2 regions of the Pseudoalteromonas sp. S4492 genome follow, and region 1 is predicted to be linked to the other one. Evidence: predicted binding sites of a transcription regulator. Region 1 holds the regulator's gene; the other holds the start of a gene.

Evidence for each region. The regulator NrdR, encoded in region 1, represses ribonucleotide reductase genes. The targets are predictions, from matches to a motif close to AAACACNANATNTNGTGTTT.
Region 2: a site for NrdR is predicted at 1,797-1,816, ahead of nrdA (class 1a ribonucleoside-diphosphate reductase subunit alpha). Genes of this name have one in related genera too.

What each region holds. Positions count from the first base shown of each region.
Region 1 covers NZ_PNCP01000005.1:58,259-68,455, forward strand. Annotated here, with positions in the region: gene thrA (bifunctional aspartate kinase/homoserine dehydrogenase I) at 1-1,080, shown strand, start outside; gene thrB (homoserine kinase) at 1,090-2,016, shown strand; gene thrC (threonine synthase) at 2,035-3,318, shown strand; gene CWC28_RS02325 (hypothetical protein) at 3,375-3,743, opposite strand; gene glyA (serine hydroxymethyltransferase) at 4,036-5,292, shown strand; gene nrdR (transcriptional regulator NrdR) at 5,401-5,850, shown strand; gene ribD (bifunctional diaminohydroxyphosphoribosylaminopyrimidine deaminase/5-amino-6-(5-phosphoribosylamino)uracil reductase RibD) at 5,853-6,992, shown strand; gene CWC28_RS02345 (riboflavin synthase) at 6,997-7,650, shown strand; gene ribBA (bifunctional 3,4-dihydroxy-2-butanone-4-phosphate synthase/GTP cyclohydrolase II) at 7,693-8,808, shown strand; gene ribH (6,7-dimethyl-8-ribityllumazine synthase) at 8,914-9,378, shown strand; gene nusB (transcription antitermination factor NusB) at 9,394-9,804, shown strand; gene thiL (thiamine-phosphate kinase) at 9,849-10,197, shown strand, end outside.
Region 2 covers NZ_PNCP01000036.1:15,771-25,967, forward strand. Annotated here, with positions in the region: gene ubiG (bifunctional 2-polyprenyl-6-hydroxyphenol methylase/3-demethylubiquinol 3-O-methyltransferase UbiG) at 143-853, shown strand; gene CWC28_RS10735 (HAD family hydrolase) at 853-1,527, shown strand; gene nrdA (class 1a ribonucleoside-diphosphate reductase subunit alpha) at 1,918-4,203, shown strand; gene nrdB (class Ia ribonucleoside-diphosphate reductase subunit beta) at 4,274-5,404, shown strand; gene yfaE (class I ribonucleotide reductase maintenance protein YfaE) at 5,404-5,676, shown strand; gene CWC28_RS10755 (YaeQ family protein) at 5,673-6,200, opposite strand; gene CWC28_RS10760 (TonB-dependent receptor) at 6,355-8,745, shown strand; gene glnS (glutamine--tRNA ligase) at 8,831-10,197, opposite strand, start outside.

The DNA.
Region 1 (10,197 bases):
GAGAACTTCTTTACTCACATTCCTTCAATCGATGTGTTTTTACTTGGCTGTGGCTTAGTCGGCCAAGAACTTATCCAGCAGTTAAAGCGTCAACAAGCATGGCTTGAAAAACGTAACATTAAACTGAACTTATACGGTGTAGCTAACTCAAGACAGCTTTATCTAGATAGCGAAGGCATTGCTTTTGATGGCTGGCAAGACAAACTAGCCGAGTCAGAGCAGGCATTTGATTTAAATCTGGTTGAGCAATTTGTTAAACAAAATCACTTAATCAATCCAGTGATCGTAGATTGTAGCTCAGCCGATAAACTTGCTGCGCAATATGTTGATTTCTTGAATGCAGGTTTCCATGTCGTTGCTGCAAATAAAAAAGCCAATACTAGCTCGTATGCTTACTATCAAGATTTAGTTGCAGCGACACAAAAGAATAATCGTAAATTTTTATACGAAACAAACGTAGGTGCCGGCTTACCGGTTCTTGATAATCTGAAATCGCTATTTGGTGCCGGTGATGAACTTATTAAGTTCAGCGGTATCTTGTCTGGTTCATTATCGTATATGTTTGGTGCGCTACAAGATGGTTTATCACTTAGCGAAGCAACGTTAAAAGCGAAAGAAAGTGGTTTTACTGAGCCAGATCCGCGTGATGATTTATCAGGTACTGATGTGGCTCGAAAACTACTGATCATTGCTCGTGAATCGGGTCTTGAGTTAGAACTAAGCGATATCGAAGTTGAATCTGTTTTACCAAAAGGGTTTGCAGAAGGTGATTCTGTAGCAGATTTTATGGCAAAACTACCATCACTTGATGCACAGTTTAACGACCGCATTCAAAGCGCTGCAAGTGAAGGTAAAGTACTTCGTTATGTGGGCACTATTGAAAACGGTCAATGTAAAGTAGGCATTGAAGCTGTAGATAGTAGCCATGCTCTTTACGATATCCGTGACGGTGAAAATGCACTGGCCATCTTAAGTCAATATTATCAACCTCGTCCGTTTGTGATCCGTGGTTATGGCGCAGGTGCTGAAGTAACGGCTGCAGGCGTATTTGCCGACATTTTAAAAACGTTAACGCGTTAGGAGCTGGTCATGATCCGTGTATATGCACCCGCTTCAATCGGGAATTTTGCTGTCGGCTTTGATGCTTTAGGTGCTGCGCTAGCACCTATCGATGGCACCTTATTAGGTGATGTTGTTGAGGTGAGTGCCGCTGAGCAAGATACTTTTGTTTGCTCTGGCGACTATGCCCATAAACTGCCTGCTAATGCTGAAGAAAACTTGGCTTATCAATGTTTAATTCATTTTAAAGAACACGTTGCGCCGACTATGCCAGCGGTAAAACTTGAGCTGAAAAAGAACCTACCAATTGGTTCTGGTTTAGGTTCAAGCGCGTGTTCTGTGGTGGCTGCGTTTGCAGCCCTTGATAAGTTCGCTGAAACGAATTTATCTCAAGAGCAACTTATCGAGTTGATGGCTGATTTTGAAGCTATTGTTAGTGGCGGCCGTCATTACGATAACATCACACCATGTTACTTGGGTGGCTTGCAATTAACTGGTGAACTTATTCCGAACAAGTCAATTTCGTTACCCGTTGATAATCAATGGTATTACGTAGCGGCTTTTCCAGGTTTTTCACTGAATACCGCAAAAGCGCGCTCAGTACTGCCAAAGCAATTATCAATGCATGACAGTGTTGAGTTTGCACAGCGACTTTCTGCGTTTAGTAGTTTATTACTAACAGGTCGCTTTGATGCAGCGCTCTCCATTATGAGTGATGAAATAGCCGAGCCACATCGTGCACCGCTTATTCAAGGCTTTGCAGAAGCTAAAAGTGCTTTACCTGAGTTTGGCGCAGAGATAGTCAGCATTTCGGGGGCTGGGCCAACATTATTTACCGTGTGTAAGAGCCTTGAAGCTGCACAAAAGTGTGCAGCGTGGCTGAATGATAATTACATCAATGAGCAGGGCTTCTGCCACATCTGTCAACTAGATCAGCTTGGCACACGACAGCTTTAAAGAATTTAAGGAATAAACATGCAATTACATAATTTAAAAGATGAAACACAACAGGTGTCGTTTGTTGAAGCGGTAAAAACGGGTTTAGGGCGTAATCAAGGTGTATTCTTCCCTAATAGTCTTACGCCAATTCAAGATATTGATGCGTTACTTGATTTAGACTTTGTTAGCCGTAGCAGCAAGATTTTATCGCACCTTATTGGTGACGAGCTTCCTGCCGATACCGTTGCACAGATGGTGCAAAATGCCTTTAACTTTGATGTGAAATTAGTTGAAGTAGAAAAAGACATTTATTGCCTTGAATTATTTCATGGCCCAACGCTTGCGTTTAAAGACTTTGGCGGCCGTTTTATGGCTGAGTGTCTTGCGCAATTTAATCAGGGCGAAAAAGTCACGATTTTAACGGCTACATCAGGCGATACAGGGGCGGCGGTTGCCCATGCTTTTTATAATAAGCCTAATATCGATGTCGTGATCTTATACCCGAAAGGTAAGATTTCATTAGCGCAACAAAAGCTATTCACTACTTTAGGTAATAACATTCACTGCTATGCGGTTGATGGCAGCTTTGATGATTGCCAAAGCATGGTAAAGCAAGCCTTTTTAGACGACGAAGTTAAACAAAAGCTTGGTCTAAACTCAGCAAACTCAATCAATATCAGTCGCTTAGTTGCACAGGTATGCTATTACTTTGAAGCGATTGCTCAATTACCAAAAGAGCAGCGCAGTAAAGCGCATATCTCAGTACCTAGTGGTAACTTTGGTAATGTGTGCGCTGCAATGATTGGTGCTGTGCTTGGTATGCCAGTAGCGAAATTAAGCGCTACCACTAACCAAAACGACACAGTGCCACGTTTCTTACAAAGCAAAGAGTGGGCGCCAAATGACACCCTTGAGTCGTTATCCAACGCTATGGATGTAAGTAAACCGAATAACTGGCCACGAGTGCAATTTATGCTAGATAACGAATGGTTTAGCTATGATGACTTTTATTCAAGCTGTGTAGGTGAAGAAGAAACAAAAGAGGTGATGAAAAAAATTCATCAAACCGGTTACATCGCAGAGCCTCATACTGCAATTGCTTATCAGGGCTTGAAAGAAAATCTAGCTGATGGCAGTGCAGGTATCTTTTTAGCGACTGCACACCCAGCTAAATTCAAAGACAGCGTAGAGCAAATTTTAGACATCGAATTGCCTATGCCGAAACCACTGGCAGATGCATTAGCAAAACAGTGTTTAGCAGAAGATATTAAGTTTGATTATCAATTGCTTCGCACTGAGCTGTTAAATAAATTAGCATAACAGCAAGTAAAGAGCGGCTAAGCCGCTCTTTTTAATGCAGTCTTTAAGTGAAGCCTTTAATGAAGTAACGAATGACTATGACGGTTTAAAACCCGCATACTTAGAATGACCCCAGCCGCAATACACAGCAAAATGCTGATCACAGAGACGAGTTCATTTTGTGTCCATTGCATCAAAGTGAATGCCGAAATAAAAATAATAAAAGGTTTAAATTCATAGTAATAGCGAAGTTTTTTTTGTTTAACTCGCTGGCTTGAATGATCGGTTCTTCTGGCTTCAGAACGCATCCGCCAAATGTTAGCACCTAATAAAAATAAGATGACACCGATTAATGTAGGCACATAATCATTGGCTAATGTGATACAACTGATGCCGAGAAAAAAGTATCCGTAGGGGACTAATTCGTATATTGGTTTAGCTAACATGAACTTATACCATCCTTGATATTGACCAGTCCTATAAGCTTAGTTTGCCCCTATAAAAACGCAATGTAACAGGGCTATTTTTTGTTGAAATAACATTTTAAAAAGCTATGAAATATTTTAAATTCATAAATTTTTATTATGTATCAATAAAAAAATATCATTATTAAAACACTGTGAAATAAATTCAATCCCTGTTTAAATATGTTCATCTTTACAAGATAGGCAAAAGTGCGTTTTAAGCGTACAATACAGCCTTCAAAAAAACACCATACACGTTGCCTTAGGAGACCCCATGTTAGAACGTAGCATGAATATTTCGGATTTCGATCCAGAGTTATTTGCAGCCATCACTAAAGAGACGGCTCGTCAAGAAGAGCACATCGAACTGATCGCGTCTGAAAACTACTGTAGCCCACGCGTACTTGAAGCGCAGGGTTCTCAGCTTACCAACAAATACGCTGAAGGTTACCCAGGCAAACGTTACTATGGCGGTTGTGAGCATGTTGACGTTGTTGAGCAACTAGCTATTGACCGTGCAAACGAGTTATTCGGCACTGACTACGCTAACGTTCAACCACATGCGGGTTCACAAGCAAACGCAGCTGTTTTCCAAGCACTTCTTCAGCCACATGATACAGTACTAGGTATGAGCTTAGCTCATGGTGGTCACTTAACTCACGGTTCACACGTTAACTTTTCTGGTAAAACGTACAATGCAATTCAATACGGCCTAAATGAAGAAACAGGCGAAATTGATTACGCTCAAGTTGAAGCACTTGCATTAGAGCACAAGCCAAAAATGATCATCGCTGGTTTCTCAGCATATTCAGGCGTTGTTGACTGGGCTAAATTCCGTGAAATCGCTGATAAAGTAGGTGCATACTTATTCGTAGATATGGCTCACGTTGCTGGTCTTATCGCGGCTGGTGTATACCCAAGCCCAATCCCTCACGCACACGTTGTTACAACAACAACTCACAAAACATTAGCGGGTCCTCGTGGCGGTCTAATCGTTTCTGCATGTGGTGATGAAGAGATCTACAAAAAGCTAAACAGTGCTGTATTCCCTGGCGGTCAAGGTGGTCCTTTATGCCACATCATCGCTGCTAAAGCGGTTGCTTTCAAAGAAGCATTACAACCAGAATTCAAAGCGTACCAAGCACAAGTAGTTAAGAACGCACAAGCGATGGTTGAAGTACTACAAGAGCGTGGCTACAAAGTTGTTTCTGGTAAAACAGACAACCACTTATTCCTTCTTGACCTAATCGATAAAGATATCACAGGTAAAGATGCTGACGCTGCACTAGGTAACGCAAACATCACAGTTAACAAAAACTCAGTACCAAACGACCCTCGTTCACCGTTCGTAACGTCTGGTCTTCGTATTGGTTCTCCGGCTATTACTCGCCGTGGTTTCAAAGAAGCTGAGTCAAAAGAGCTTGCTGGCTGGATCTGTGACGTACTAGACAACATCAACGATGAGTCTGTACAAGCAGAAGTAAAAGAGAAAGTTAAAGCTATCTGTAAAAAATTACCAGTTTACGCTTAATTACTGGTTAAACCGTAATTAAGATAACAATAGCGTTGTTTTTTGCTATTATAAAGGCCGCTTATAAAGCGGCCTTTTTTTGTTTTTTATAAACGGAAGTTGAACCCTATGCATTGCCCTTTTTGCACAGCAAAAGATACCAAAGTAATTGATTCTCGACTTGTTGGCGGTGGTCATCAAGTGAGACGTCGACGTGAATGTAACGAATGCCATGAGCGCTTTACCACCTTTGAAGGCGCTGAACTTGTTATGCCAAGAGTCATCAAGCAAGACGGTAGCCGTGAACCATTCAATGAAGACAAGTTACTGAATGGCTTGCATCGCGCTTTAGAGAAACGCCCAGTCAGCACTGAGCAGGTCGACGAAGTCGTTAACATCATTAAATCTCAACTTCGTGCCACGGGTGAACGTGAAATCTCTAGCCATTTGATTGGTGAGTGCATCATGGAATCTCTGAAGAAACTCGACAAAGTGGCCTACGTACGCTTTGCTTCGGTTTATCGTTCATTTGAAGATATTCGCGAGTTTGGTGAAGAAATCGCTCGTTTAGGTGATTAATCATGTCATTTACAGAGCTTGATACTGCTTATATGGCGCGTGCCATTGAGCTTGCTAAACACGGCCGTTTTACTACGACGCCAAATCCTAATGTTGGCTGTGTACTGGTTAAAAATGGCGAAATAGTCGGTGAAGGCTTTCATCAAATCGCAGGGCAGGGCCATGCTGAAGTCAATGCATTAGCCGTGGCTGGCGACAAAGCGAAAGGTGCTACTGCCTATGTCACTTTAGAGCCTTGTAGTCATTATGGGCGAACTCCGCCTTGTGCCGAAGGTTTAAAAGCTGCGGGTGTTAGCAAGGTGATTGCTGCTATGGTTGACCCAAACCCTGCTGTGAGTGGTCGTGGCCTACAGATTTTAGCCGATGCTGGCATTGAGGTGGCATCTGGTTTACTTGAGCAACAAGCGCGGGATTTAAACAAAGGCTTTTTAAAGCGAATGGAAACAGGGTTGCCATATGTAACCTGTAAAATGGCGTGCAGTTTAGATGGTAAAACCGCACTCAATAATGGCCAAAGTAAATGGATAACAGGTCCTAAAGCGCGCCAAGACGTGCAAGCATTTCGTGCGCAAAGCTGTGCTATCTTAACCGGTGCAGACACCGTTATTAGCGATAATGCCAAACTTAATGTCCGTGTTGATGAGTTGCCATTTAGCATGCCGACCTCGTTGCCTTTACGCCAACCTACCCGAATCATTATTGACTCACAAAATAGGTTAACGCCTGAGCTTGCGTTATTCAGCATCGAGAGCCCGGTGATAATTTTTACCACGTCGCTTGATAATCAAACTAAGTGGCCTCACTTTGTTAAACACGAAGTAGTGCCAGCAGTTAATAATAAAGTTGATTTATCGGCACTTTTAAAGCGTCTTGCTGAACTACAATTTAATCACGTTTGGCTCGAAGCAGGTGCGACCCTGGCTGGCGTGTTTGCTGAGCAAGATTTAATTGACGAATACTTTGTTTATATTGCCCCTAAGTTAATAGGTGATATGGGCAAAAGCTTACTAAACTTTGCAGAAGTCACCATGATGAGTGATATCACTGAACTGACCTTTACTGATACAGTGATGATTGGTGACGACATCCGCCTAACAGCGGTAAAAGCAAAGCAAGCCACAGACATTGAAAATAAAGAGTAGCACTATGTTTACTGGAATTATTGAAGCAACAGGTAAAATTGTTGAACTAACACAAAAGCAAGGTGATCTAGCTATTCGTATTCAAAGCGCTAATTTGGATATGAAAGACGTCAAGCTCGGTGACAGTATTGCCACCAACGGTGTGTGTTTAACGGTTGTCGCTAAACATAGCGATGGTTTTAGTGCTGACTTATCAAACGAAACCATCAGCTTAACTGGGTTTGCTCATTACAAAAAAGGGCAAACAGTTAATCTTGAAAAAGCCATGCAACCTATTTCTCGTTTAGGTGGACACTTAGTGTCAGGCCATGTTGATGGTATTGCGACCGTTGAAAGTATCAGCCCTAATGCTCGTGCAACAGAGTACTGGCTAAGTACAGATAGCGATTTAATGAAATATATTCCGTACAAAGGTTCGGTGTGTATTGATGGCATTAGCTTAACGGTCAACGAGGTCGAGCAAAATCGCTTTAAGTTGACGATTGTTCCGCATACTGCTGAGCAAACTACGATTGCAGAATTTCAGGTGGGGACTCAGGTGAACTTAGAAGTTGACCAGATTGCTCGCTATTTAGAGCGCCTAATAAAAGGGGCCGAACAACCTTCCCGTTCAGACATATCAATGAGCTTGCTCGCACAAGCTGGCTTTATTAAATAAGTACAGATACGTCACTATTAATCATACTCTCATGGGCACATTATGAATTTACACAGCGCGCAAGAAATTATCGATGACATTAAAGCCGGTAAAATGGTTATTTTAATGGACGATGAAGACCGAGAAAATGAAGGCGATTTAATTATCGCAGCAGAGCACATTAGTGCTGATGCTATCAATTTTATGGCAACACATGGTCGTGGTTTAATTTGTTTAACAATGACACAAGAGCGTTGTCAGCAGTTAGATTTGCCGTTAATGGTGAAAAATAACGGGGCTGCTTTTTCAACTAACTTCACCATGTCGATTGAAGCAGCGAAAGGCGTAACAACGGGTATTTCAGCAGCTGACCGTGCTCGTACAGTGCAAGCGGCAATTGCTAAAGGTGCCGTGCCGAGCGATATTGTACAACCAGGGCATATTTTTCCTATCATGGCGCAGCCAGGTGGCGTGTTAACACGTGCTGGTCATACCGAAGCAGGTTGTGATTTAGCGCGTTTAGCAGGTCTTGAGCCTTCATCTGTAATTGTTGAAATCTTAAATGCAGATGGCACCATGGCTCGTCGCCCAGATCTTGAAGTATTTGCTAAAGAGCATGACTTAAAGATTGGCACTATTGCAGATTTAATCGAATACCGAAACCTAAACGAAACCACCATTGAGCGCGTTGCTAAATGTAAACTGCCAACAGATCACGGTGAGTTTGATTTAGTGACCTACAAAGACACTATTGATGGTCAGCTTCACTATGTTTTACAAAAAGGTGAAGTATCGAAAGATGAACCTACGCTAGTACGTGTTCACTTACAAAGCACCTTTAACGACATTCTATTATCAGATAGAAGTGCTGATCGTAGCTGGGGCTTATCAGATGCAATGGCTTATATCGCTGAGCACAACGGCGTGCTGGTTATTTTAGGTAAACAAGAATCAACTGAAGACTTAGAAGCAACCGTTAAAGCGTTTGCTGCTGAAGATGCGGGCGAAAATGTCAGTCATCGAAAGTTCCAAGGTACATCGCGTACAGTGGGCGTGGGGTCTCAGATTTTGGCTGATTTAGGTATTGAAAAGATGCGCTTAATGAGCCGTCCTAAGAAGTACCATGCATTATCTGGTTTCCACTTAGAAGTGGTTGACTACGTTGAGCCGCGCTCTTAATTAGGGAAAACAGATTTTCTAGGCTACTTTTATATTTTTGTGGTATTATGCGCCGTAATTTTTGCGCAATCGCAACCGCTTAAACTTATTTTTTAGGGTTATTAAATGAAAATTATTGAAGGTAACAAATACGCACCGGGCAAAAAATTTGCCATTGTCATTTCTCGCTTTAATGACTTTATTGGTAGCAGCCTATTAGCAGGTGCTGTTGATGAGCTTAAGCGCACAGGTGGCGTATCTGATGACGACATTACTGTTGTTTACGTACCAGGTGCCGTTGAATTACCTTTAGCAGCGAAACGCGTTGCAGCAAAGAAAGAACACGATGCAATCATCGCTTTAGGCGTAGTGATCAGAGGTGGTACACCACACTTTGATTTAGTCGCTGGCGAATCAAACAAAGGTCTTGCGCAAGTATCTCTTGAGTATGATATCCCGGTTGCATTTGGCGTATTAACCACTGAAAGCATTGAGCAAGCAATTGAGCGCGCAGGTACCAAAATGGGTAATAAAGGCGGCGAAGCTGCTTTAGGCGCGCTTGAAATGGTTAATGTGTTAGACAAAATTTAAGTTTAAGGAATCTCTGTGAAACCAGCAGCAAGACGTAAAGCACGTATCTTAGCACTTCAAGCCGTATACTCTTGGCAGTTAAGCGGTAACCCAATTGCTGATATTGAACAGCAAATGTTAATTGAAAATGATGTGACTAAGATCGACGTCGAATATTTCAAAGACCTAGCACGCGGTGTTGTTGTTAACTGTAAGCAATTAGATGAAATCGTTGCGCCACATTTAGCACGCCCAGCAGATGAGTTAGACATGGTCGAAAAAGCAATTTTACGTCTGTCTGCCTATGAGCTGAAATTCCGTGAAGACGTACCTTACAAAGTGGCAATCAATGAAGGCATTGAGCTTGCGAAGATGTTTGGTGCTGAAGACAGCCATAAGTTTGTCAACGGTGTACTTGATAAAGCAGTTAAAGAGCTGCGTAAGTAAGTAGCCCCGTAAAGGAGAGCCGGCTTGGGCCGGCTTTTTTGTGTATGAAGGAATTTGAACTAATCAATCGTTACTTTAAGGGTCGTGGCATTATTCGCCGTGATGTGAACCTAGGTATTGGTGACGATTGTGCCTTAGTAACTGTGCCTGAAAACTGTCAATTGGCGGTAACAACAGACACCTTAGTTGCGGGCGTACACTTTTTTGATGACATCTCTGCGCGTGCCCTTGGGCATCGGGCGTTAGCTGTTAATTTAAGTGATCTTGCGGCAATGGGCGCTGAACCTACGTGGATTTCGGTTGGCTTAACCTTGCCTGAGGTAAATATAGAGTGGCTTGAAGAGTTCACTGAAGGTATGCATGAAATTGCAGAGTACTTCAATGTGCAAATCA
Region 2 (10,197 bases), on a different contig from region 1:
GAGGCAAACCGCCGTCTTAAGAGCTTTAGTTATTATTTCCAGACCATGCTATCACAATTTATTTAGATTTACAGGCGCTAAATCTTTGCGATTTATTAATTTCCCCCTATATAATGGCCTCAGATTAACGAGGAAGTTTTTTATGACCGAGCATCAAAATGTAGATAATGCAGAAATTGCAAAGTTTGAAGCCATCGCTGAACGTTGGTGGGACCGCGACGGAGAGTTCAAACCCCTTCATGAAATAAATCCTCTGCGTTTGGATTTTGTCGCTGATAAAGTGGGCGGCTTATTTGATAAGGAAACCTTAGATGTTGGCTGTGGTGGCGGCATTTTAAGTGAAAGTATGGCGCGTATGGGCGCAAAAGTAACTGGCATCGATATGGGCCAAGAGCCTTTAACCGTTGCTAAATTACATAGTTTAGAAACAGGCGTGCCTGTTGACTATATAAAGGTACCTGCAGAACAGTTTGCTGCTGAGCACCCTGCTCGCTTTGATGTTGTAACCTGTATGGAAATGCTTGAGCATGTTCCAGATCCAGCTTCTATTATCCGCGCTGTCGCTGAGCTTGCTAAACCGGGCGCCGATGTGTTTTTCTCAACACTAAATAAAACACCAAAAGCTTATTTGTTTGCCATCGTAGGTGCTGAAAAGCTATTAAAAATGGTGCCTGAAGGTACCCATGACCACAAAAAGTTTATCAAACCAGCACAACTCATTGCGTGGGCAGAAGAAGCGGGTCTAAAAGTAAGAGCCAGTACTGGCCTTAACTACAATCCATTTTCAAAGCAATACAGCTTAAATGATGATGTAAGTGTTAATTACATCCTGCACTTTGAGAAACTAGCATAATGAGTGGTGTGCAAACACCCTCTATCGATTTTGATGCCTTTATCTTTGATTTAGATGGCACACTACTCGATACCGCAGATGATTTAGGTGGCGCATTAAACCGTGTGTTAGCAGATGCTAATGTGGCCCCTGTTGCTGAACATATATACCGCCCTGCTGCATCTAATGGCGCTAATGCATTATTAGAAGCCGGCTTTGGTGATAAATGGCCTGAACTTGAACAACTTGCTTTACGCCAACAGCTTCTGGATTACTATGCCGAAGATATCGCTGTACACAGCAAATGCTTCACTGGCATCGAGCAGCTTTTAATTGCGCTTAAGCAAAACAATATTAAGTGGGGCATTATGACCAATAAGCCCGGCTTTTTAACTGAACCTTTAGTGCAAGCAATCCCGTCATTAAGTAATGCCCAGGCTGTTGTCAGTGGTGATACATTATCAGTGGCAAAACCATCGCCGGATCCACTTCTCCATACCGCTGAGATCTTAGAGGTTGATCCGAGCCGTTGTTTGTATATCGGTGATGCTGAGCGTGATATTCAAGCAGCAAAGGCTGCAAATATGTACAGCGCCACGGCGTTATGGGGTTACATACCCAGTGTCGACGCTGCGCTTGGCTGGCAAGCGGATTTCAATTGGCACTCACCAATTGATGGCTTTAACCATATATAGTGTTATTTAATATCTAAAACACCATATATTGTGATCTGATTTACTTTTGAACATTCTTTGATGATAAAAAAAACAGTCAAAATTTATTTTTAATTACGGTAAATTTTCTGGATCTTTTGTTGATTTCTACAAATTTCGTCGTCTATGAATGTTCAAAGGTTAATGGTTACTAACACAAAGCGTTTATCCAATAGTTATCCACAAAATGGGGCAATTCTATCCCTTGCAAAACAGCGCAGACCACACTATCTTGTGATCTGCAATTTAAACAACACCAGATATTGTGGCTAAATGTTATTCAATTAGTTCTCTGGTGTTTAATAATAATAATTACATAAAGAATACCTTTGTCTTTACAACTATAATTTCCCAAGGAATACAGGCAAAACTATGAACCAACAGCTATCTGTAAGCAAACGTGACGGCCGTAAAGAGTCACTTGATCTCGATAAGATCCATCGCGTGATCGCTTGGGCCGCAGAAGGTCTTGATAATGTGTCTGTCTCACAAGTTGAATTAAAATCTCATATTCAATTTTATGACGGCATTCGCACCGACGACATTCATGAAACTATCATCAAAGCTGCAGCTGATCAGATCTCTAAAGATACGCCTGATTACCAGTACCTTGCTGCTCGCTTAGCTGTATTCCATTTACGTAAAAAAGCATATGGCCAATTTGAGCCACCACGCTTACACGATCACATCACGAAATTAGTTGAAGACAAGCGTTATGATCAACACCTATTAGTTGATTATACCGAGCAAGAAATTGATGAGTTAGATGCTTACATCGATCACAACCGTGACTTAAACTTCAGCTACGCTGCTGTTAAGCAACTTGAAGGTAAGTATTTAGTTCAAAACCGTGTTACTGGCGAGATTTACGAAAGTGCACAGTTTTTATATATCTTAGTGGCTGCAAGCTTATTCTCTGATTATCCAAAAGAGACACGTCTTGATTACATCAAGCGTTTTTACGATGCAGTATCGACATTCAAGATTTCATTACCAACACCAATTATGGCAGGTGTGCGTACACCAACACGTCAGTTCAGTTCATGTGTATTAATTGAATGTGGTGATAGCCTAGATTCTATCAATGCAACATCGTCTGCGATTGTTAAGTATGTTTCACAACGTGCAGGTATTGGTATCAATGCCGGTCGCATTCGTGCGCTAGGTAGCCCAATTCGTAACGGCGAAGCGTACCACACTGGCTGTATCCCGTTTTATAAACACTTCCAAACAGCAGTTAAAAGCTGTTCTCAAGGTGGTGTACGTGGCGGCGCAGCAACCCTATTCTACCCACTATGGCACTTAGAAGTTGAAAACTTACTTGTGCTTAAGAATAACCGTGGTGTTGAAGACAACCGTGTTCGTCACCTTGACTACGGTGTACAGTTCAACAAATTAATGTATAGCCGTTTAATCAAAGACGATTACATCACATTATTTAGCCCGTCAGATGTACCGGGTTTATACGATGCGTTCTTTGAAGATCAAGCCAAATTTGATGAGCTATATGTTAAGTACGAACAAGATGAGTCTATTCGTAAAAAGCGTATTAAAGCGATTGAGTTATTCTCAATGTTTGCACAAGAGCGTGCGAGCACAGGTCGTATCTACTTACAAAACGTTGACCACTGTAATACGCACAGCCCGTTCATCTCGACTGTGGCGCCAATTCGTCAATCTAACTTATGTTTAGAGATTGCATTACCGACTAAGCCGCTAAGCAATGTAATGGATGAAGAAGGTGAAATTGCACTTTGTACGCTTTCAGCGTTTAACTTAGGTGCGATTGAGTCATTAGATGAATTAGAAGAGCTTGCTGAACTTGCTGTTCGTGCCCTTGATAACTTACTTGATTTCCAAGACTACCCAGTTCCTGCAGCTAAAAACGCAACGATGGGTCGTCGTACGCTAGGTATCGGTGTAATCAACTTTGCTTACTACTTAGCGAAGAATGGTAAGCGTTACTCAGATGGCAGCGCAAACGCGCTAACTCACAAAACATTTGAAGCAATTCAATATTATCTAATGAAAGCATCAAATGAGTTAGCAAAAGAGCGCGGTGCGTGTCCTAAATTTAACGAGACAACGTATTCTCAAGGCATTATGCCAACAGATACTTACAAACGTGACCTAGATCAGTTCTGTAATGAACCACTTCACTTAGATTGGGATTCATTACGTGCAAGCATTCAAGAGCACGGTATGCGAAACTCAACGCTATCTGCCCTTATGCCTTCAGAGACATCATCACAAATCTCTAACGCAACAAATGGTATTGAGCCACCACGTGGTCATATCAGCGTTAAAGCAAGTAAAGATGGTATCTTAAAGCAAGTAGTGCCAGATTATGAAAATCTGAAAGATAACTACGAGCTACTGTGGGATATTCCTTCAAACGATGGTTACCTACAACTTGTTGGTATTATGCAAAAGTTCGTTGACCAAACGATTTCTGCTAACACTAACTATGATCCATCTAAGTACGAAGGCGGTAAAGTACCTATGAAGGTGCTATTAAAAGACCTACTGACTGCTTACAAACTTGGTGTTAAAACCCTGTACTATCACAACACGCGTGACGGTGCATCGGATGCTCAAGATGAGCTAACACCAGAGGTGGAAGATGATGGTTGTGCAGGCGGCGCTTGTAAAATCTAATTAAATTAATAACATAACAAAAGCGGGCTCATTAGCCCGCTTTGTCCTGACTGTTTTTTGAGTAATCACTATGTCATATACAACTTTTAGCCGAAATCATAATAACCAATTACAAGAACCGATGTTTTTCGGCCAAACTGTAAACGTGTCACGTTACGACCAACAAAAGTACCCTATCTTCGAGAAGCTAATTGAAAAACAATTATCGTTCTTTTGGCGTCCTGAAGAGGTTGACGTAAGTAAAGACCGTCTTGACTTCCAAGCGTTACCAGAGCACGAAAAACACATCTTTTTGAGTAACTTAAAATATCAAACATTACTTGATAGTGTACAAGGTCGCTCGCCTAACGTTGCGTTACTACCCATTGTGTCTATTCCTGAGCTTGAAACATGGATTGAAACATGGGCATTCAGTGAAACCATTCACAGCCGTTCATACACGCACATTATTCGTAACGTGACGCAATCGCCAGAGCTTATCTTTGATGACATCGTAAGTAACGAGAAAATCAGCGAGCGTGCGGATGCCGTAACTAAATACTACGATGACTTAATCAACATGATTTCTGTTTACAACCTGTACGGTGAAGGTAAACATGTGATCAACGGTGAAGAAGTTAAGGTCAACCTTTTTGATCTTAAAAAGCAACTTTACCTTGCGATGATGTCGGTTAACATTCTTGAAGCGATTCGCTTCTACGTTAGTTTTGCTTGTTCATTTGCGTTCGCAGAACGTGAATTAATGGAAGGTAATGCAAAAATCATCAAGCTAATCGCGCGTGATGAAGCATTGCACTTATCTGGTACGCAACACATCTTAAACATCATGCAAGAAGGTAAAGACGACCCAGAAATGGCAATCGTTGCTGCACAATGCCGTGAAGAAGCGATCCAGATGTTTAAAGAGGCCGCTGAACAAGAAAAAGATTGGGCTGAGTATCTATTTAAAGATGGTTCAATGATCGGTCTTAACAAAGATATCTTATGTCAATACGTTGAATACATTACAAATGCACGTATGACTGCGGTAGGTTTGCCAGCTCAATTTGAAAGTAAGAGTAACCCTATTCCTTGGATCAACTCATGGTTAGTATCTGACAATGTTCAGGTTGCGCCGCAAGAAGCTGAAATCAGCTCTTACCTAGTTGGCCAAATTGATTCACAAGTTGATGCATCAGATTTTGGTGACTTCGACCTGTAATGAGCGCGAATACCACTGCACAGGTTATCCTTGCAGGAACAGACAGCCAGGATCTTGATTTTGATTCTGGCTGTTCATCTCTCCTTGAATGCCTAGAACAACACAAAATAGATGTCCCCTACCAATGCCGTGAAGGTTATTGTGGCGCATGCCGTGCAAAATTAGTTGAAGGTGATGTGAGCTACAATCAAGAGCCACTTGCGTTTGTTCGAACAGGCGAAGTGTTACTGTGTTGTAGTAAACCCAATGGTAAGGTGAAAATAGAACTTTAATGCCACACAAGTTCATTTGTTTGGTAGAAGTTTTCTTTGTCTGACACACTCACTGTTTGTTGATCTATGGTTACATCCCACTGTAAGTTCTTCGTTAAATGACTCGCCAATTGCTCAATAAAGTTGCCATCAAAAGCAATTAAATGGCTATTATTTATCAGCTCTAGTTGATGCTCATACTCTTGTAACCACTCATGGTTTAGCGTCGTAACAACCCATAATTCATCCACTCGTTTCGCTATTTTATTGAGCTGCACAATATCGGGTTGGTCAACAGCCAGCCAGGTTTGATAATGATCATCCAACGCTTTTATTGATACATCAGGCTCAGAATCGCTATGGCTTGTATTCAAGATGGCCGATTCATTATGAGAAAATAAGCAATAACTTAATAGTTTAAGTACAAAATGCTGATAGCTTTCACGACGACCACAGGCCGTAGTAAACACCTCTTTGTGATTACGATTTGCTCTTAAATCAGCAATCGTAAAATTTGCTTTAAACACCCTATTTTTATCAGACATAAGAGTTGGCCATCTCACTGTAACAGTCTAAGTATAGTGTATGGTGTTAAAATCGCGACATAAGGTAAAGTTATAGTATAACGTTATTGCAGTTAAAAAATTGCGGTGTTATATTATATCACAACACTCAACAACAAACTTAGAAGTAGTAATGATGAAGCAACTTTCAATTCTTTCTAGTGCTGTTGCCGCTGCGCTGTTTTCCCAATCAACAATGGCTGCTGTGATCACAGGTCAAGTATTAGATAAAAACCAACAACCTATCAGTAATGCCGAAATACACGTACATGGTAAATCGCAATCTGTTGTCACCGATACACAAGGTCAATTTAAAATTGATGTAGACAACAAAGGCCAGCTGCACATTAGTAAAGACAATTACATTGATAAACGCGTTGCTATCAACGGTGAAAATCAAAACCTGGTTGTTACACTTACCCCAACCTCAGTTGAGACTGTGGTTGTTTATGCCTCTGCACTTCATAAAAATAGCCTTGAAATGATTTCACCAGTGAATGTTTTAGCCGGTGATGAACTAAAAGATAAGGCAAAACCAACTCTAGGCGAAACACTTAAAGGATTACCAGGCGTTAATGCCAGTTACTTTGGCCCAGTATCTTCGAGCCCGATTATTCGTGGCTTAGATGGTCCACGTGTTAAAATCACTCAAAATGGTCTTGATAGCAGCGATGCATCTCGTATTGGTCCAGATCACGCAACATCGAACGACAGCTTAGCAGCTGAGCAAATCGAAGTACTTCGCGGCCCAGCTACCCTACTTTATGGCTCTGGCGCAATTGGTGGTGTGGTTAACGTAGTTGATAACCGTATTCCTACCGATAACATTGACACTTTAACCGGTGCTGCTCAGTACACTCACGATACAGTATCAAATACCAACACCTATGCTGCAAAACTTGAAACCGGTAACGATGGCTTCAACTTCCATTTTGATGGTACTAAGCGTAAAGGCCATGACTATAAAACACCAACATTCGAGCTTCCTGAGGAGCACGATGAACATGAAGGTGAAGATCATGAAGAGCACGAAACAGCTAACAGTGTTGAAAATACCTTTATCGATAGCCAAAATGTAAACTTCGGTACCAGCTATGTGGGTGAACACCTGACCTTAGGTGTATCTTATGGTCGTATCGAAACTGACTATGGTATTCCAGCACATGAACACCACCATCATGAAGAAGAAGCGGCTGATCATGATGAAGAAGAACATGAAGAGTCTGTTTTTGCACAATTAGAGCAAGATCGTTGGCAAGGTTACATGAGCTATGCGCTGCATGATAATTGGATTGAAAATATCTCATTACGTGTTGGTTACACTGACTATAAACATGCTGAAATTGAAGATGGTGCTGTTGGTACTGTGTTTTCAAACAAAACCACAGAAGCACGTGCCACTGTTGAGCATAAATTAGGTCTTTGGCACGGTATGGCGGGTTATCATTACACTGAATCTGACTATGATGCAGATGGTGAAGAAGCCTTTACACCTGCAAGTGTGACAAAATCAAATGCATTATTCATGCTTGAAGAGCGTCAATTTGGTGATGTTACCGTTGAATTAGGTGCACGACTTGAAGATTACCAAATCGACTCTGCAGTTAGCATGGCTGAACATCATCATGATCATGAAGCAGAAGAAGAAGATCACGATGAAGAAGAAGCAGAAATCATTAACTACAGTGAAGATTTCACTAACCTTAGCTTATCTGCAGGCGCAATTTGGCAGTATCAAGAAGGCCAAAGTGTTGCTTTAAGTGTATCTCGTTCTGAGCGTGCGCCGCTAAGTGCTGAATTACTATCAAATGGTGTTCATATTGCAACAGGCACTTATGAACTAGGTCTTGGCTATCATATCGAAGACGGTGAAATTCATTTTGAACCTGAAGATATCAAACAAGAAACATCAACCAACTTTGATTTAAGTTTCCGTCGTTTTATTGGTGACTTTGGTTATACCGTTAACTTTTTCTATAACGATATTGAAAACTACTATTACCAGCAGAATACGGGCTTAGCCTTTGATGAAGATAATGGCTTAACCAGTCAAGCTGATGCTGATGAAGATGCGATGGCGGTTTATCAGTTTACTAGTAAAGACGCAAAACTATACGGTATTGAATTTGATGTGCACTATCAAGTCACACCAAGTGCCTTAGTAAAAGTATTTGGCGATTCAACAACCGCTAAGTTAAAAGATGATGAAGGTTACTTACCGCGTATTCCGGCTAATAAACTAGGCTCGGAATTACAGTACACAGTAGCGGATTGGCAATTTAGCCTAACAGGCACTCATTACTTTGAGCAATCTGACATCACTGCGTATGAAACAAAAACAGATGGTTACACATTGTTTGATGCATCAGCTAACTACCAACTTGATTTAGGCCCTGTTGATACACAGCTTTATATTAATGTTGACAACTTAACCGATGAATTAGGTTTCGTACACAGTTCATTCATTAAAGAAAAAGCACCATTACCTGGTCGTAACTTCAGCTTGGGTATTCGCGGTTATTTCTAATCGCTTTAAATGGTTATAAAAAAACCCTTTCACTTTAAAAGTGAAAGGGTTTTTTATTAAGTTTAGAAACTTAATAGATTAGCTATTAGCCTTTTTGTTCAATCTTCGCCCATGAATCACGAAGACCCACAGTTTGATTGAATACTAATGAGTCGGCTTTGTTATCACGACAGAAGTAACCCATACGTTCAAACTGGAAGCCCTGCTCTGCTTGTGCATTAACAAGTGACGGTTCAAGTTTCGCGTTAGCAAGAACCACAAGTGATTCAGGGTTTAACGTTGCATTGAAGTCTTCAGCAGCAGCTGGGTTTGGTACGTTGAATAAGCGGTCGTATAAACGAACTTCTGCAGTAATTGACTCACTCGCTGAAACCCAGTGAATAACACCTTTAACTTTACGACCATCGCTCGGGTTTTTACCCAGTGTTTCTGGATCGTATGAGCAGAAAATAGTCGTGATTTCACCGTTTTCGTCTTTTTCAACGCGCTCCGCTTTAATTACATAAGCACCACGTAAACGTACTTCTTTATCAAGCACTAAACGTTTGAACTTGTTGTTTGCTTCTTCACGGAAATCTTCACGCTCGATATACAGTTCACGAGTGAAAGGCACATCACGGCGACCCATTTCTTCTTTATTCGGGTGGTTTGCTACAGATAAAGTTTCTACTTTATCGGCATCATAGTTTTCGATAATAATCTTCACCGGATCTAGAACAGCCATTGCACGCGGTGCATGCTCATTAAGATCTTCACGGATACACGCTTCAAGCATACCCATTTCAACCATGTTTTCTTGCTTGGTGATACCGATGCGAGAACAGAATTCACGTACTGATGCAGGTGTATAACCGCGACGACGCAAACCAGCAATAGTTGGCATACGTGGATCGTCCCAGCCTTCAACATGACCATTAACCACTAAGTCGTTTAATTTACGCTTAGACATAATCGTGTATTCAAGGTTTAAACGTGAAAACTCGATTTGTTGAGGATGACATTCAAGGCTGATGTTATCTAATACCCAATCGTATAAACGACGGTTATCTTGGAACTCAAGAGTACATAATGAATGTGTGATACCTTCTAACGCATCAGAGATACAGTGCGTGAAGTCATACATTGGGTAGATGCACCACTTGTCACCCGTTTGGTGATGATGTGCAAAACGTACACGGTATAAAATCGGGTCACGTAAAACGATAAACGAGCTAGCCATATCGATTTTTGCACGCAGTACACACTCGCCTTCTTTGAATTCACCATTACGCATTTTTTCAAAAAGCGCTAAGTTTTCTTCAATCGGTGTATCACGGTAAGGGCTGTTTTTACCTGGCTCTTTTAATGTTCCACGGTATTCACGTGCTTGCTCTGGTGACAAGAAACACACATACGCAAGGCCTTTTTCGATTAGCTCAACAGCATAGCCGTATAACGCATCGAAATAGTTAG